2 regions of the Paenibacillus konkukensis genome follow, and region 1 is predicted to be linked to the other one. Evidence: riboswitches for the same ligand, from Rfam matches in the RefSeq annotation. Region 1 holds a riboswitch; the other holds the start of a gene.
What was found. Region 1 has a riboswitch for S-adenosylmethionine ahead of metA (homoserine O-acetyltransferase MetA). Riboswitches for the same ligand answer to the same signal wherever they lie in the genome.
Positions count from the first base shown of each region.

Region 2: linked by a shared signal. The riboswitch ahead of SK3146_RS30665 (methionine ABC transporter ATP-binding protein) and the one ahead of metA (homoserine O-acetyltransferase MetA) in region 1 are both predicted to bind S-adenosylmethionine.

Region 1 covers NZ_CP027059.1:6,091,995-6,100,034, forward strand. Annotated here, with positions in the region: gene SK3146_RS26510 (hypothetical protein) at 135-434, opposite strand; gene SK3146_RS26515 (HRDC domain-containing protein) at 639-1,667, shown strand; gene corA (magnesium/cobalt transporter CorA) at 1,802-2,737, opposite strand; SAM riboswitch class I at 3,246-3,386, shown strand; gene metA (homoserine O-acetyltransferase MetA) at 3,508-4,434, shown strand; gene SK3146_RS26530 (aminotransferase class I/II-fold pyridoxal phosphate-dependent enzyme) at 4,431-5,618, shown strand; gene SK3146_RS26535 (trans-sulfuration enzyme family protein) at 5,625-6,806, shown strand; gene mqnC (cyclic dehypoxanthinyl futalosine synthase) at 7,102-8,040, shown strand, end outside.
Region 2 covers NZ_CP027059.1:7,056,176-7,064,215, reverse strand. Annotated here, with positions in the region: gene SK3146_RS30680 (aminopeptidase) at 621-1,736, opposite strand; gene SK3146_RS30675 (MetQ/NlpA family ABC transporter substrate-binding protein) at 1,932-2,777, opposite strand; gene SK3146_RS30670 (methionine ABC transporter permease) at 2,846-3,514, opposite strand; gene SK3146_RS30665 (methionine ABC transporter ATP-binding protein) at 3,507-4,526, opposite strand; SAM riboswitch class I at 4,666-4,830, opposite strand; gene ndk (nucleoside-diphosphate kinase) at 5,037-5,480, opposite strand; gene ppdK (pyruvate, phosphate dikinase) at 5,577-8,040, opposite strand, start outside.

The sequences.
Region 1 (8,040 bases):
ATAGAACGATCCCAGAGGAATGGTTAGACGCCGATCCAGCCTAGGCTGGATGCGGACGGAATAAGCTTCAGAGCATCACGTCACTTTTGGGGGATTTGTTCGTTGCAGCCTAGCGGGACGAGGACGCCCGCTGATCAATCATCAATCAAATCGTCGCCCGGACCGTCATGCGTAGGATGAGATCCCGGGTAATCCCGGGAGATTCCTTCGTGGAGCTCGCGGTTCTCGTAAGTGAAACGATTGGGAGGACGCTGATCCTCACGCCACGGAGAACTTTTGCCCAAGGTGGCTTCGTGAAACGTCGCGCCGTACGGCCCTTCAGGGAACTCTTCGGCGGTTAGGTCGTTGCGCTGAGATTCGACGGTTTTGACATCGGTATAACGATGGCGGTCCTCTTCCAGGAAGCCGTTTTGTTCATTTTCCGGATTGGCCATCATGCTTGCACCTCGCTTTTTTTACAGTACTGCTTTTAGATTGCCTTCATGGGAAAATCGTTATTCCTCTTGCTTTCATGGAGGTTGTATGATAATATGGGAATAATTTCAAACGCGCTTAGAGGAAGCACCTCTCTTACTTTACGTAGGAGGGGTGCTTTTTTGCGTTTGAATATATATCTGATGGCGAGGGTGGGATATGGAATGAATCTGTTATTTCTGAACAGTATGGAGAAGCAGGTTGGCGACGACCGCACGCGGGGAGCGCAGGCTTCCATCGGTGAAAGTCATGGGAAGTGGATCGCAGGATGGCAGGAGACGAAAGAAGACGGCAGATTAACCCATGAAACTTGGTTTGAAGGAACGAGCTGGGAGGAGCTGATCGCGGCGTTCCGCGAGCGGATGCTCGTCAAGCGGCATGAAGGCTTCAAGCCGGTATTGGACCCGGCCCTGCTTCTGGAGCGGGTTTCGTTGGACAGCCGCTCCGCGCGAATCCAGCTGCTGCAGTTTTACAGCGAGCAGCACACGAGCGAAGAACTGTACGAGGCGCTTCGTCAATGGCGGCTTAAGCAGGCGGGCAAAGAAGGCAAATCGCCCTTTTTGGTCGCGACCAACCGTCTGCTGCGGATGATCTGCGCGTTCCTCCCTCACACCGAAGAGGAATTAAGCCAAATTCCCGGATTTGGCGCGAATAAAGCCGCGCTGTATGGAGCGGAGCTGTTGAAGTTCACGCGTCAATATGAGCGGACGACTTCATTTCCGCTGGATTGGGTGGAGGACAGTGTGAATCTGCTGCAGTTTCAAGCCTGGCAGCAGCAGGAGAAGCAGCGCAAGCAGCAGCTGGAGCAAACGAAGCGCGAGACGAAGCGCAGGCTGCTTGAGGCGGTGACCCGCGGCGACAGCCTGGAACAGCTGCGGGAAGAGCTGCAGCTTCAGCCGAGAGATTTGATGATCTGGCTGGAGGAGCTGGACAGGGAGGGCTATGATTTGGAGGCGTACATTGAGCTTGAACTGAAGCGGGTTCCGGAAGAAGAGCTGAGTCTGGCTTGGGAGGCTTTCGAGCTGCGCGGGGACAAGTATTTGAAGCCGATTTTGCAATCGCTGTATAAGCAAGAGGAGCTTGACGGAAAGGAGGTCGACCGGATTTATGAATGGTTGCGCCTGCTGCGGATGAAGTTTCGTAAGGCACAAGCATCGCAGGAGCAGGCAAGCCAGGAAGCCGTCGCCGGTTAATCGTTTCGTCCCGGCCGCCTAATATGACAGCTTCGGCTTCGGGCTCGCTTACGGTCCGAACGCAAAAAACTCTTGCCTTAAGCGGCCGATACCGTCCAAGGCAAGAGTTTACTATATATAGAAACGAGCCGCGTTCATAGCCAGCCCTTTTTACGAAACAGAACGAACATCGAAATGCCGATAACAAACATCAGGATGACCGCAGCGACGCCGCCGTACTCCCAATGGATGCCGGGAATATGCTCGAAGTTCATTCCGTAAATACCGGTGATGAATGTGAGCGGCATGAAAATGGTCGTGAGCGCGGTAAATATCCGCATGATTTCGTTGGCGCGGTTCGACAGGCTGGACTGGTAAGCTTCTCGTAAGTTCGCCATCAAATCGCGGAACGTATCGAAATTCTCGGATATTTTTACGGCGTTTTCGTAGATGTCGCCGAAGTATTTTTTGAGCGGATCGCTAATGAGCCGCAGTTCTTTGCGGTTTAACGTCGCGATCACTTCTTTTTGCGGAACGAGCACTTTCTTGAGCCATAAAATTTCGCTTCGCAGACCGATAATTTCGTTCAAATGCGATTTTTTCGTATTCATCAGTATATCTTCTTCCAGCTTCTCGATCTTCGCTTCGATCCGGTCGCCGACATTCGTATAGTTATCGACGACAAGGTCAATCAAATGATACAAGAAACGGTCCGGCGCGCCGACTTCCTCTTCCCAAAGCACCGGTTTCAAAGCGCGCAGCTCGTTAATTTTTTGCCGGGTCACGGTAATGATATAATGCTTGCCGAGAAATATATTGAGCGCCCGCAGAAAAATTTCTTCATCATCAAACCGGATGCTGTTGACGACGATAAAATAATGGGTATCGTACAGCTCGATCTTCGGACGCTGTTCTTCTTCCGTCAAGCAGTCTTCCACCGCCAATTCATGAAGATGAAATAAGGGCTGTAAAATCGTCAAATCGTCAACATCGGCATCGATCCAATAAAATCCATGCTCCGGCGCCTCGATCGTTTGGGTAATATCCTCAATTAAAGTAAAAATGCCGTCCTGAACCAAACGTGCTTTCATCTGCTCCACCCCTTCACATGTAGCTTGAGTTAGCTCGTGAGGAATGCAGACGGAAGAAACGTCGCCGATTCGCCGGACAGCATCTAGGTTAGGCGTAGAGGTCAAAAAGTCAGAAGCCGGCCGTAAACGGCTGCGGCGACCTGGTTCCTAAGCAAAGGACAGTCCGGTGCATGCGAACGAGCGGCGTAAGCCGTCGGCATTCCAAACGAAATATTCTGTTGTCGCTGAACGAAAGATACTACTCCTCGGGTCTCCGTCCATTCGTTTGGTGCACCCCTTTGCTAGTGTTGTCGAATTACTTGTCTAGTATAACCGCTCGATTGCCGCTCTTCAAGGTGGGTCTGCTCTATTTTTTGCAATTTTTTTCGGGTCTACGATATAATATGCCGTTTGCGGGGAAAGTGATATTCTTAAAGAGCGGAGCGGGATGCGGAATACTGTCTTGACGTTCCCTTTATTTTCGTATACAGTAGGTATAGAACTACAATTTCATATTTCAAGTTTCAAACTCTTATCAAGAGCAGGTGGAGGGACTAGCCCGATGATACCCGGCAACCGACTATCCTTAAGCTCATATCCGCGCAGGCGGGCATGGACAGGAAGCACGGTGCTAAATCTTGCGGAAGCGTAAGCTTCTGAGAGATGAGAGAGGACATTGTTGAATTGACAAGGCCTTTCTCGTGCGCGCGAAAAAGGCCTTTTTTAGTGCCTTTTTGCAGGAGTTTACCCGGAAACAAACACAAACGCCTACAAAAAAGGAGGATATACCTATGCCAATCAAAATTCCAGATCATTTGCCAGCCCGAGAAATTCTGATGAACGAAAACATCTTCGTGATGGATGAAACGGTGGCTTTCCACCAAGATATTCGTCCGCTGCGAATCGCGATAATGAACCTGATGCCGACCAAGGAAACGACGGAAACGCAAATTCTCCGGCTGATCGGCAATACCCCGCTGCAAGTCGAGTTTGTGCTGCTGCATCCGAGGACGCATACTTCGAAAAATACGTCCGTCGAGCATCTGGAGCAGTTTTATAAAACGTTCGACGATGTGCGGGGAGAGCGCTTCGACGGTCTGATCATTACCGGCGCTCCGGTTGAACAGCTCGACTTCGAGGATGTGAATTATTGGGATGAACTGAGGCAAATCATGGATTGGAGCCGCGAAAATGTGACGTCGACGCTGCATATTTGCTGGGCCGCCCAGGCGGGGCTGTATCATCACTTCGGCGTTCCGAAATATCCGCTGGAAGAGAAAATGTTCGGCGTCTTCCCGCACTATATCAGCACAAGCAACGTGAAGCTGCTCCGCGGCTTCGATGAGTTGTTCCTCGTTCCGCAGTCGCGCCACACCGAGGTGCGCCGCGAGGACATTGAGAATGTTCCCGAGCTTGAAATCTGGTCCGAGTCTTCGGAGGCGGGCGTCTATATCGTCGGCACGAAGGACGGCAAACAAATATTCGTAACCGGACATTCGGAATACGATGCGTGTACCTTGAAATACGAATACGACCGCGACGTCAACAAAGGGATGGACGTTGCCGTTCCGAAAAATTATTACCCGAACGACGATCCGACCAAGCAGCCGCTCGTATCGTGGAGAGCGCATGCGAACCTGCTGTTCTCCAACTGGCTTAACTATTATGTGTACCAAGAGACACCGTTTGATCTGCACAAGGAGGAATACTGTATATGAGCGAGCAGCACAGCGAGAGCAAGTTGAAAATCGAGAGCCGGTTAGCCCAAATCGGCTCTCAGGAAGAGCCTGTGACAGGCGCAGTCAGCTTCCCTATTTACCAAGCGACGGCGTTCCGTCATCCGAAGCTCGGACAAAGCACGGGCTTCGATTACGCCCGCACGAAGAGCCCGACCCGCAAGGTGCTTGAGGACGCGATAGCGGAGCTGGAGTCCGGTGACGCCGGATTCGCCTGCAGCTCCGGCATGGCTGCTCTGCAGACGATCTTTGCCTTGTTCAGCCAAGGCGATCATCTGATCGTCTCTCTGGATTTGTACGGCGGGACGTATCGGCTTCTGGAGAAAATTATGTCGCGCTTCGGCGTGACCGCGACTTATGTGGATACGAATGATCTGGACGCGCTCGAATCGCATTATCAGTCGAATACGAAAGCGGTGTTGATCGAGACGCCGACGAACCCGCTGATGATGATTACCGATCTGGAGCTCGTTTGCGGCTGGGCGAAGAAGAAGGGCATTTTGTCCATCGTGGACAATACGCTGCTGACGCCGTTCTTCCAGCGTCCGATCGAGCTTGGAGCCGATATCGTCATTCACAGCGCGACCAAATACTTAGGCGGACATAACGACGTGCTGGCCGGTCTCATCGTGACCAAAGGCAAGGAATTGTCCGAGCAAATGGCGTTTTTGCACAATTCGATCGGCGCCGTGCTGAATCCGCAGGATAGCTGGCTTTTGATGCGCGGGATGAAAACCCTCGCCATCCGTATGGAACGCCATCAACATAACGCGACCAAAATCGCCGAATTTTTGTTAAATCATCCTCAAGTGGAAGCCGTCTATTATCCGGCGCTGGAGAGTCATCCGGGCTATGTCGTTCAGAAGAAGCAATCATCCGGGAATACCGGTATTTTCTCTTTCAAAATGAAGGACGCCCGCTTTATCGAGCCGATTTTGCGCCATATTCAGCTGATCGCATTCGCCGAAAGCCTCGGCGGAGTAGAATCGCTGATGACGTATCCGGCTGTGCAGACGCATGCCGACATTCCGGAAGACATCCGCCGCCGGGTGGGCGTCGACGACCGTCTGCTGCGTTATTCCGTAGGCATCGAGCATGCGGACGATCTGATCGCGGATTTGGCTCGCGCTATCGATTTGGCGCAGTCCGAGATAGAGGGGGCTTAAGGCGTAATGGCAGCAAACGAGCCTAACGGCAAGAACGAACAGACAGAGCGTCAGTTTGCAACCAAGCTGATCCACTTCGGGTCGGAGATCGACCCGAGAACGGGCGCTTCCAGCGTACCGATCTATCAAGCGTCGACCTTCCATCAGTTTTCGCTCGATGAACAGCAGGAATACGATTATACCCGTTCCGGCAACCCGACGCGGCAAGCGCTGGAGGATTATATCGCCCTCCTGGAAGGCGGCGACCGCGGCTTCGCCTTCGCCTCCGGCATGGCGGCCATATCGGCGGCGTTCATGATGCTGTCGGCAGGGGATCATGTCATCTGCACCGAGGATGTGTACGGCGGAACGTACCGTTTGCTCAGCACGATCATGACGCGAATGAACGTGGAGACGACATTCGTCGATATGACCGATCTGGAGCAAGTGAAGGCGGCGCTCAAGCCGAATACGAAGGTTGTCTTTATGGAGACGCCCTCCAATCCGACGTTGAAAATTACGAACATCGCGGAGATTACGGCTTGGGCCAAGCAGCAAGGGCTGCTGACGATGCTGGATAACACGTTTATGACGCCGTATCATCAGCGTCCTATCGAGCTCGGCGTCGATCTGGTGCTGCACAGCGCGACCAAGTTTTTGGGCGGCCACAGCGACGTCACGGCCGGTCTGGCCGTCACCGCCAACGAGAGCCTCGGACAGCAAATGAAGCAGGTGCAGAACGGAATGGGCACGATTCTCGGCGTATACGACTCCTGGCTGCTGATGCGCGGGATGAAGACGCTGCAGGCGCGCATGGAAGCGCATGAGCAGAGTGCCCGCCGTCTGGCCGAATGGCTGTCCGCTCATCCGAACGTGGAGAAGGTATATTATCCGGGGCTTACCGGACATCCCGGACGCGAAATTCATGAGAAGCAGTCCAAGGGCTACGGGGCCGTCGTTTCCTTCGACATCGGTTCCGGCGAGCGCGCCAAGCAGGTGCTTCACCAGGTGCAAATCCCGCTCGTAGCGGTCAGTCTCGGGGCTGTAGAGAGCATTCTCTCGTACCCCGCGATGATGTCCCATGCGGCGATGCCGCGCGAAGTGCGTCTGGAGCGAGGAATTACCGACGGTCTTGTCCGTTATTCGGTCGGTCTTGAGAATATCGAGGACATCATCGCCGATCTCGATCAAGCGCTTCGCGGCGTTTAGCCTCCTCTTATAGAAGCGTGGCGAAGCTGCAACAGCGAGAGGAAGCTTCTATCGACGGCAGGCTGCTTGTTTTTCACCGCCCTTTTAAAAACCTGCTATCAAAGCGGACGGGGCATAATTTTTGGCGCCGTTAAATATGAATAGAGAGTGTCTTTTCGGGTGCATACCCGGGAAGGCAGTCTCTTTTTCACGTTTTTTTCAATGACTCGGGCCTATGTTTGTGGTACCATGATTTTATAAGTTTTTTCGTATGCAAAATAGTTTGGCAATAGATAGCAAAAGGAGTGAGCACAGGATGAGTTCCATAGACCGCATCCTAGATAGTGCGCTGGCCGGAAACCGGATCGGATTGGAAGATTGTATTCGGTTGTACGAATCCGACGAGATCGAAAAAATGGGTCATGTCGCAAATCAAATTATGCTGAGGCATCATCCGGAGCCAATTACCACTTTCGTCATTGGACGCAATATTAACTATACGAACATTTGCGATGTATACTGCCGTTTTTGCGCGTTTTACCGCTCGCCGGGCTCGAAGGAAGGCTACGTGCTCCCGGACGAAACGATCTTCCAGAAAATCCAGGAGACGCTGGATGTGAACGGTACCGAGATTTTGATGCAGGGCGGAACGAATCCGAACCTTCCGTTCTCCTACTATACGAATTTGCTGCGCGAGATTAAGAAACGCTTCAATATTACGATGCACTCCTTCTCTCCTGCGGAGATTATGAAAATGAAGGAAGTATCCGAAGGGTTGACGCTGGAAGAAGTCGTTCGTGAGCTGCATGCCGCCGGATTGGACTCGCTGCCGGGCGGAGGCGGGGAAATTCTCGACGACCGCACCCGCCGCAAAATCAGCCGCCTGAAAGGCTCCTGGCGCGATTGGATGGACGTCATGCAGACGGCGCACCGGGTCGGCATGTCTACGACCGCCACGATGGTTATCGGCTTCGGCGAGTCGATGGAAGAGCGCGCCTTGCATCTGCTGCGCGTCCGCGACGCTCAAGACGAATGCATTGCCAACAAATGGAATTCCCCGGGATTCCTGGCGTTTATTTCCTGGACATTCCAGCCGGACAATACGAATCTGAAGGCGGATAAGCTCGGGCCGGAAGATTATTTGAAAAATGTGGCGATCAGCCGGATTATGCTCGACAATATTCCGAACTTCCAATCGTCCTGGGTGACGATGGGGCCGGAGGTCGGCAAACGCTCGCTGCATTTCGGCTGCAAC
Region 2 (8,040 bases), 960 kb from region 1:
ACTGCGTTAGTGCTCGCCTTTGCAGACGGATTTTCTCTTAAAAAATCGGCGACAACCATTCAAAATTACAACAGCGATTGTAAGATCAAATGGCATCGCAGCGGATTGTTCCATCACCCTTTTAGAGGGTCCGTTGAAAAAACAGCCGTCGTCAGCGAAGGCAATCCGGAGAAGCGCAGCGTTCACTTTTGTCCCCGGATTTCAAGCCTATCAAGATGACGAAGTCATCCCCTTCTCTGCGGGAGGGCTCCGCAAAAAGCGCAGCGGGATGCCCACGGCGCACGGAAGCGGAACAAATCCCCCAAAAGCCATCCATGCCGCTACGCGGCACCACAGACAATGGAAATGGGGTACCAAGAGTAATTTCCAGGGTAGTGACGCGATGCTCTGAAGCTTATTCCGTCCGCATCCAGCCTAAGCTGGATCGGCGTCTAACCCTTCCTCTGGGATCGTTCTATGGTTAGACATTACTTTCGGGGGAGACCACGGATATCCACAGGATATGGCTGCGCATCATTTCCTAAACAACAAAAAAGACCGGACCGCATCAAGCTGCAGTTCCGGTCTTGCTTCGCTCTATTCGGCAAGCGGCCGTCGCCGCTTCCATTCGTTCGACGCCGCTACATCAGATATTCCGGGTTCAGCTGCTCCAGCTCCGCAATGACGAAGCGTCCATCCTTACGGATCAGCTTGTCGTCGAAGTACAGTTCTCCGCCGCCGAACTCAGGCCGCTGGATGAGCACCATATCCCAGTGAACGGAAGAACGGTTGCCGTTATCCGCTTCCTCATAAGCGTTGCCCGGGGTGAAATGAATGCTGCCGTCGATTTTTTCATCGAACAATATATCTTTCATCGGATATTTGATGTACGGATTCACGCCGATCGCGAATTCGCCTATGTATCTTGCGCCGTCGTCGGTATCGAGAATTTCGTTCAGCTTCTTCGTATTGTTGCTTGTCGCTTCAATAATTTTGCCGTTTTCGAACCGCAGCACCACATTCTCGAACGACGTTCCCTGATAAATCGTAGGGGTATTGTAGGACAATACGCCGTTAACGGATGTTTTCACCGGTGCGGTAAACACTTCGCCGTCGGGGATATTATTTTTGCCTGCACAAGGAATCGCCGGAATATCTTTGATGGAGAAGGTTAAATCCGTGCCGGGAGAGACGAGGCGCACCTTATCGGTACGGTTCATCAGGCTGACGAGCGCTTCCATAGCGCCGCCCATTTTGCTGTAATCGAGATTGCACACCTGAAAGTAAAAATCTTCGAACGCTTCGGTGCTCGTATTGGCAAGCTGAGCCATCGAAGGATTCGGGTAACGCATCACGCACCATTTGGTATGATTGACGCGCTGATCGGTCACCGGCCGCTGGTACTCGGTTACGTAAAGCTTCATCTGCGCTTCCGGCACGTCCGACGTTTCCGTAATATTGCTGCCGCTGCGCATGCCGATATAAGCCTGCATCCGCTTCATCCGCTCAAGCTCCAGCTCCTTCAGCATTTGGAACTGCTCCTTCGTGCCGTGCAGCATCAAGCTGCGGGTAACGGCGGGATCGCGCAGCTCGATATGCGGATGCCCTCCGGCCGCATGCACTTCCTCAATGAGACATTTGGTCAATTCTTGATCGGGCAGGCCGATCATTTCCAGTAAAATATGCTCGCCGGGCTGAAGATTTACGGAATAGCGGATCAAATTATGCGCAAACACCTTTAATCTCGGATCTCTCATCGGTCCATCACTCCTTATTATTAGAAAAAACGCTGCACCTCGCAGGGCCGCCGCTTCCATCCTGTAACACCTGTCTGCATAACAAATGTAACCAATTTCACGTAAAACTTCAAACCCCGCTCACGTCCCGACGAACGAACATACCGAAAAGAGACGGGCGTCTGTCAAGGTCCCGTCTCTCTCGCCTGCTCCTGCTTAAAACGCCGGCACAACCGCTCCGTTATATTTGCTGTTAATGAATGTTCTTACTTCCTCGGAGTTCAAAGCTTTGGCCAGCTTCTGGATCGCATCGGAATCTTTGTTATCGGGGCGGGCGACCAAGATGTTCACGTAAGGCGAATTGCTGTCTTCGATGAACAGCGCGTCCTTGGTCGGCGTCAGCTTCGCTTCAAGCGCATAGTTGGTGTTGATCAGCGCCAAGTCGACTTCGCCCAGCACCCGCGGCAGCATCGCGGCTTCCAGCTCCTTGATGTTCAGCTTTTTCGGATTGTCGACGATATCTTTCACCGTACCGTTGACGCCTACGCCGTCTTTCAGCTTGATCAGCTTGTTTTTCTCCAGCAAAGCGAGCGCCCGGCCTCCGTTGGACGGATCGTTCGGAATGGCGACGGTGGCGCCGTCCTTCAGCTCGTCGATTTTTTTAATCTTCTGGGAATAGCCGCCGAAAGGCTCGATGTGCACGCCGGTTACTTTCACCAGGTTGAAGCCTTTGTCTTTGTTTTGCTGCTCCAGATAAGGCGTATGCTGGAAAAAGTTCGCGTCCAGCTGCTTCTCGGCCACCTGCACGTTAGGCTGCACATAATCGGTAAATTCCTTAATTTCCAGATTGACTCCCTGTTCCTTCAATTTCGCCTTCACCGAATTCAAAATTTCCGCGTGCGGCACGGCTGTCGCTCCGACCTTCAGCGTGACTTCCTTCGCCGCCCCGCCCGCTGCCGCGCCGTTTGCAGAAGACTCGGCGGGAGCCGCCGGCTTCGAGCCGCAAGCTGCCATCGTCAAAGCAAGCACAACGGATAATACAGATACCATTGCTTTTTTCATAAGTATGTTCCCTCCGCCAATCCATGTATTTGTTTATATAAGAAACACGTCTATAGAAGGACGCCCTTCTATTTCCGCTGATAACTCCGTACGAGCCGGTCTCCAAGCATTTGCAGCACTTGAACGAGCACGACCAAAATAACGACGGTCACGATCATCACGTTCGTCTGAAACCGCTGATACCCGTAGCGAATCGCCAAATCCCCCAGCCCTCCGCCCCCGATGACTCCGGACATAGCGGTATAGGAAACCAGCGTAACGGCCGTAATCGTAATCGCTGCAATGAGCCCCGGCCTCGCTTCCCGCAAAAGCACCTTCCCTACAATCTGATTGTAAGTAGCCCCCATCGACTGGGCCGCTTCAATGACGCCGCGGTCCACTTCTCTAAGCGAAGTCTCCACCAATCGGGCAAAGAACGGCGCCGCCCCGATGACCAGCGGAGGAATCGCGCCGGGCACGCCGATCGAGGTGCCGACCAGCAGCTTCGTAAACGGAATGATCACAATCATCAAAATGACGAACGGAACCGAGCGAAGCACGTTCACTACGAAAGATAAGATACCGTATAATGCCTTCTGCTGCAGCAGCTGCCCGCCCGAGGTCAAAAATAACAATATGCCCAGCGGCAATCCGATAAGCACGGTAAAAAACGTCGAAGCGCCCAGCATCGTCAAAGTATCGAGGCAAGCCCGGCCAATCTCCTCCCAATCCAAATCCCAAAAAGACGGCTTATCCAACGGTCAGCACCTCCACATCAAGCCCTTGATCCCGCAGCGCCGTCAAAGTCCTGTCCGCTTCTTCGCCGGCGGCGTGAAGCTCCACGATCAATTGGCCGTAAGGCGTATCCTTCAAGCGGGAGATCGTCCCTTGCAATATCGCAAACGGCACATTCATTTCTTTCATCGTTTCATAGAGCACGGGTTCGTAAGTTTGCTTGCCGATGAACGTAATTTTCACCTGCGTCCGCTTCCCTCTTTCCTTGTCGATGAGTCCGGCATAAGCTTCGGAACCGTCCGACGCTTGCGCGACAAAGTCTTTGGTCGTGCGGTGCTGAGGCTTCAAGAAGACGCTGGCGACGTCCCCCGATTCGACAATCATTCCGCCGTCCAGCACGGCCACCCGATCGCATATGGCGCGTATCACCTGCATCTCGTGGGTAATAAGCACGATCGTAATATGAAGTTTGCGGTTAATTTCCAGCAGCAGCGCAAGAATCGATTGCGTCGTTTGCGGGTCCAGCGCCGATGTCGCTTCATCGCATAACAATACCTTCGGATTCGTCGCCAGCGCACGCGCTATGCCTACCCGCTGCTTTTGGCCCCCGGACAATTGAGCGGGATGCTTATCGGCATGATCTTCCAGCCCGACGAGCCCGATCAGCTCCTTCACGCGCCGCTCCGTCTCCGCCTTCGGCTGCTTGGACAAGCGCAGCGGAAAAGCGATATTGTCATGCACCGATAACGACGACAGCAGATTGAAATGTTGAAAAATCATTCCGATCGAGCGCCGCCGCTCCTGAAGCCGATGATGAGGCAACGACGTAATGTCCGTTCCGTCCACCATAACTTGACCCGATGTCGGCCGCTCAAGCAAATTGATCGTGCGGATCAGCGTGCTTTTCCCGGCTCCCGAATGCCCGATAATGCCGAAAATTTCCGCTTTGCGCACCGTCAGATCGATATCCTTCAATGCTTGAACAACCCCTGCGCCGGAGCCGTACGTTTTATTAATTTGCCGTAACTCAATCATCGCTTTCACCTTCTTTCCGTTTCACGAGGCCCCCAAAGTGCATCCATCCTATTTATGTGAACTAAGGCGGCCGCCCCTTTCCTTAACGACAAAAAAACCCTGAACGCAAGCGAACAGAGTTGGTCTTCATTCGTGCGTCCTCTCATCTCCCGGAACCCGCTATGCGCGCTCCGAAGGAATTGGCACCGGACTTCCACGGATGGTTCCGCAAATGGCACGCATGACATCGCGCACATTCGGTCATCCTGCTGGAACGGTTGCCGGGCTTCATCGGGCCTTATCCCTCCGCCACTCTAAATAAGAAGTACATTTTTTCGTATGAAATTGTAAGCCTTGCTTAGTGTAATCCATTCTCGAAGTATATGTCAACTTACTTTTATTTACATTCTATTTCTATCAAATAATGATTAATTCTAGTAAGTACATCTTTTTATTATTAATCTTTGGTTAATAATAGTTTAGCTCCCGGCTCCGAAGAACCGGGAGCTTCCCATTGTTGCAGCCCGCCGCTTACAGCCATTTTTGGATGACATGATCGTAGACGACTAGCTCCTCCGGTTTGAAAAAGAGCGCAATTTCTCGCTCCGCGCTTTCCGGCAAATCCGAGCCGTGAATGACGTTGCTCTCGGTACGGACGGCAAAATCGCCGCGAATCGTACCTGGAGCCGCCTCCGGCGGTCTCGTCTTGCCCATCATCGAACGGGAGAGGGCCACAATCTGTTCGCCCTGCCATACCATCGCAAACACGGGGCCGGAGGTAATGAAATCGACCAATTCCCCGTAAAAAGGTTTGCTGGCATGCTCGGCATAATGGGTTTGCGCCAGCTCCTCCGATACTTGCATCAGCTTCGCGCCGATCAATTGAAAACCTTTATCTTCGAACCGTTGTACGATCTTTCCGATCAATCCGCGCTGTACCCCGTCCGGTTTCACCATTAACAATGTTCTTTCCAACCTGCAGCACCTCGCTTAGCCATCATCTGTATATCCGAGTGGATTAGTCATTATTTCCATTTTACCAAAAAATTATAATGCGCGACCGCACAGACGTTAGGCGGAATAAGCCGAATGCTGCTGCGCAGAAGCCTCATGATCGGTCGCTTCGCCGTAAGCCATGGTCAGCGCGGCTTGGGCAGCGGCAATTCTCGCCAGAGGAACCCGGTAAGGCGAACAGCTCACATAGTCGAGCCCTTCGGCATGGCAGAAGAAGATCGATTCCTTATCCCCGCCGTGTTCGCCGCATACTCCCATTTTCAGCTGCGGCTTTACCGCTCTGCCCTGCCCGGCCGCCCAGCGAATCAGCATTCCAACGCCCTCCTGATCAAGCACCTGGAACGGATTGGCCGGCAGCAGCTTATGCTCCACATAATGCGAAAGGAACTTGCCTTCCGCGTCGTCGCGGCTGTAGCCGAGCGTCATCTGGGTCAAATCGTTGGTGCCGAAGGAAAAAAAATCGGCATGTCGGGCTATGCTCGCCGCAGTGATCGCCGCTCGCGGAACCTCAATCATCGTGCCTACGCGGTAAGTGAAGGGACACGGCCTGGAGCCCAATGCCTCGGAAGCCGCGCGGTCGACCAGCTCCCGCATCAGCTTAAGCTCGCTCGCATGGCCGATGAGCGGGATCATGATATCCGGACGCACGTCAATACCTTGTTCCGAGCAGTGCAGCGCCGCGCGGAAGATCGCCTCCGCCTGCATCTCGTAAATTTCGGGATGGATCAAGCCGAGACGGCATCCACGGGTACCGAGCATCGGGTTCATCTCATGCAGGCTGCGCACCTTGCGCAGCAGCCTCTCGACCCGCTGCAGCTCCTCTTCATCCGCATCCTGCCGCAGCGTTAGCTGCGAGCGAAGGACCGCCAGCTCCTCCAGATTCGGCAAAAACTCGTGCAGCGGCGGGTCGAGCAGCCGGATTGTCACCGGCAGGCCGTCCATCGCGCGGAAGAGGCCTTCGAAGTCGCTCTGCTGCATCGGCAGCAGCTCCCGCAGCGCCTCCGCCCGCTCTTCGGGGCGCTCGGCAAGGATCATTCCCCTTACGACCGGTATGCGGTCGGGAGACATAAACATATGCTCGGTGCGGCATAAGCCGATCCCTTCCGCACCGAAGCCGCGGGCTTTGGCCGCATCCTCCGGCGTGTCCGCGTTCGTGTACACCGCGAGGCGGCGAATCTCGTCCGCCCACGAGAGCAGCTGCTCCAGCTCTGCCGTCAGCTCAGGCTCCCGCAGCTGCACAACCCCGCGAATGACGCGCCCGGTGGCGCCGTCAATCGAGATCCACTCGCCTTCGGCGATCGTCGCCGCGACCTGGTCCGCTTGGGCGACCTCGAAGGCCCGCTCGCCCAAGCGGATGGCCTCGCAGCCGCATACGCACGGCTTGCCCATCCCGCGGGCGACCACGGCGGCGTGGCTCGTCATGCCGCCGCGGCTCGTAAGCACTCCCTCGGCGGCAAGCACGCCGTGAATGTCTTCGGGCGTCGTCTCCGACCGCACGAGAATGACCTTCTTCCCGGCGCGCGCCCAGGCTTCCGCCGTGTCGGCGTCGAACACGGCTTGCCCGGCGGCTGCGCCCGGCGAAGCAGGCAGGCCGGAAGCCAGCACGTCCGGCCTGCAGGACGGATCGATCGCGCGATGCAGCAGCTGATCGAGATGGAACGGCTCGATGCGCTGAATCGCTTCCTCGCGCGTAATTACGCCTTCGCCTACGAAGGCGACCGCCAGCCGGACGGCGGCCTGCGCCGTTCGTTTGCCGCTGCGCGTCTGCAGCAAGTACAGCTTGCCGCGCTCTACCGTAAACTCGATATCCTGCATATCGCGGTAGTGCCCTTCCAGCTTCTGGGCGGCCGCGATCAGCTGCCCGTAAGCTTCAGGCTGCTCTTCCTGAAGCTTCACGATCGGCTTCGGCGTACGCACTCCGGCGACGACGTCCTCGCCCTGCGCATTCATCAGAAACTCGCCGTACAACGTCCGCTCGCCTGTTGACGGGTTGCGGGTAAACACGACCCCGGTGCCGCAATCCGCCCCCATATTGCCGAACACCATAGATTGAATATTGACCGCCGTCCCCTGCTCATCGGGAATGCGGTGAATATTGCGGTATATTTGCGCGCGATGATTGTTCCACGAACGGAACACCGCCTCCACGGCCAGCTCCAGCTGCTCATCGACCTGCTGGGGGAAGGCGCGCCCGGCATATTTGAGAATAATGCCCTGGTATTCGCCGATGAGGGAGAGCCAGCCTTCCGCCGTCACTTGATGGTCCGATTCGACGCCAAGCCGCTGCTTCATGCGCTGAAGAAGGAATTCAAAATGGTATCCTTCCAGATCGAACACGACATTGCCGAACATTTGGATCAGACGGCGGTAGCAATCATAGGCGAAGCGAGCGTCGCCCGTAGACCGTGCCAGCCCTTCCACCGTCTCGTCGTTCAGCCCGAGGTTGAGGATCGTATCCATCATCCCCGGCATCGACGTTACCGAACCGGAGCGGACCGAAACAAGCAGCGGACGTTCGGTA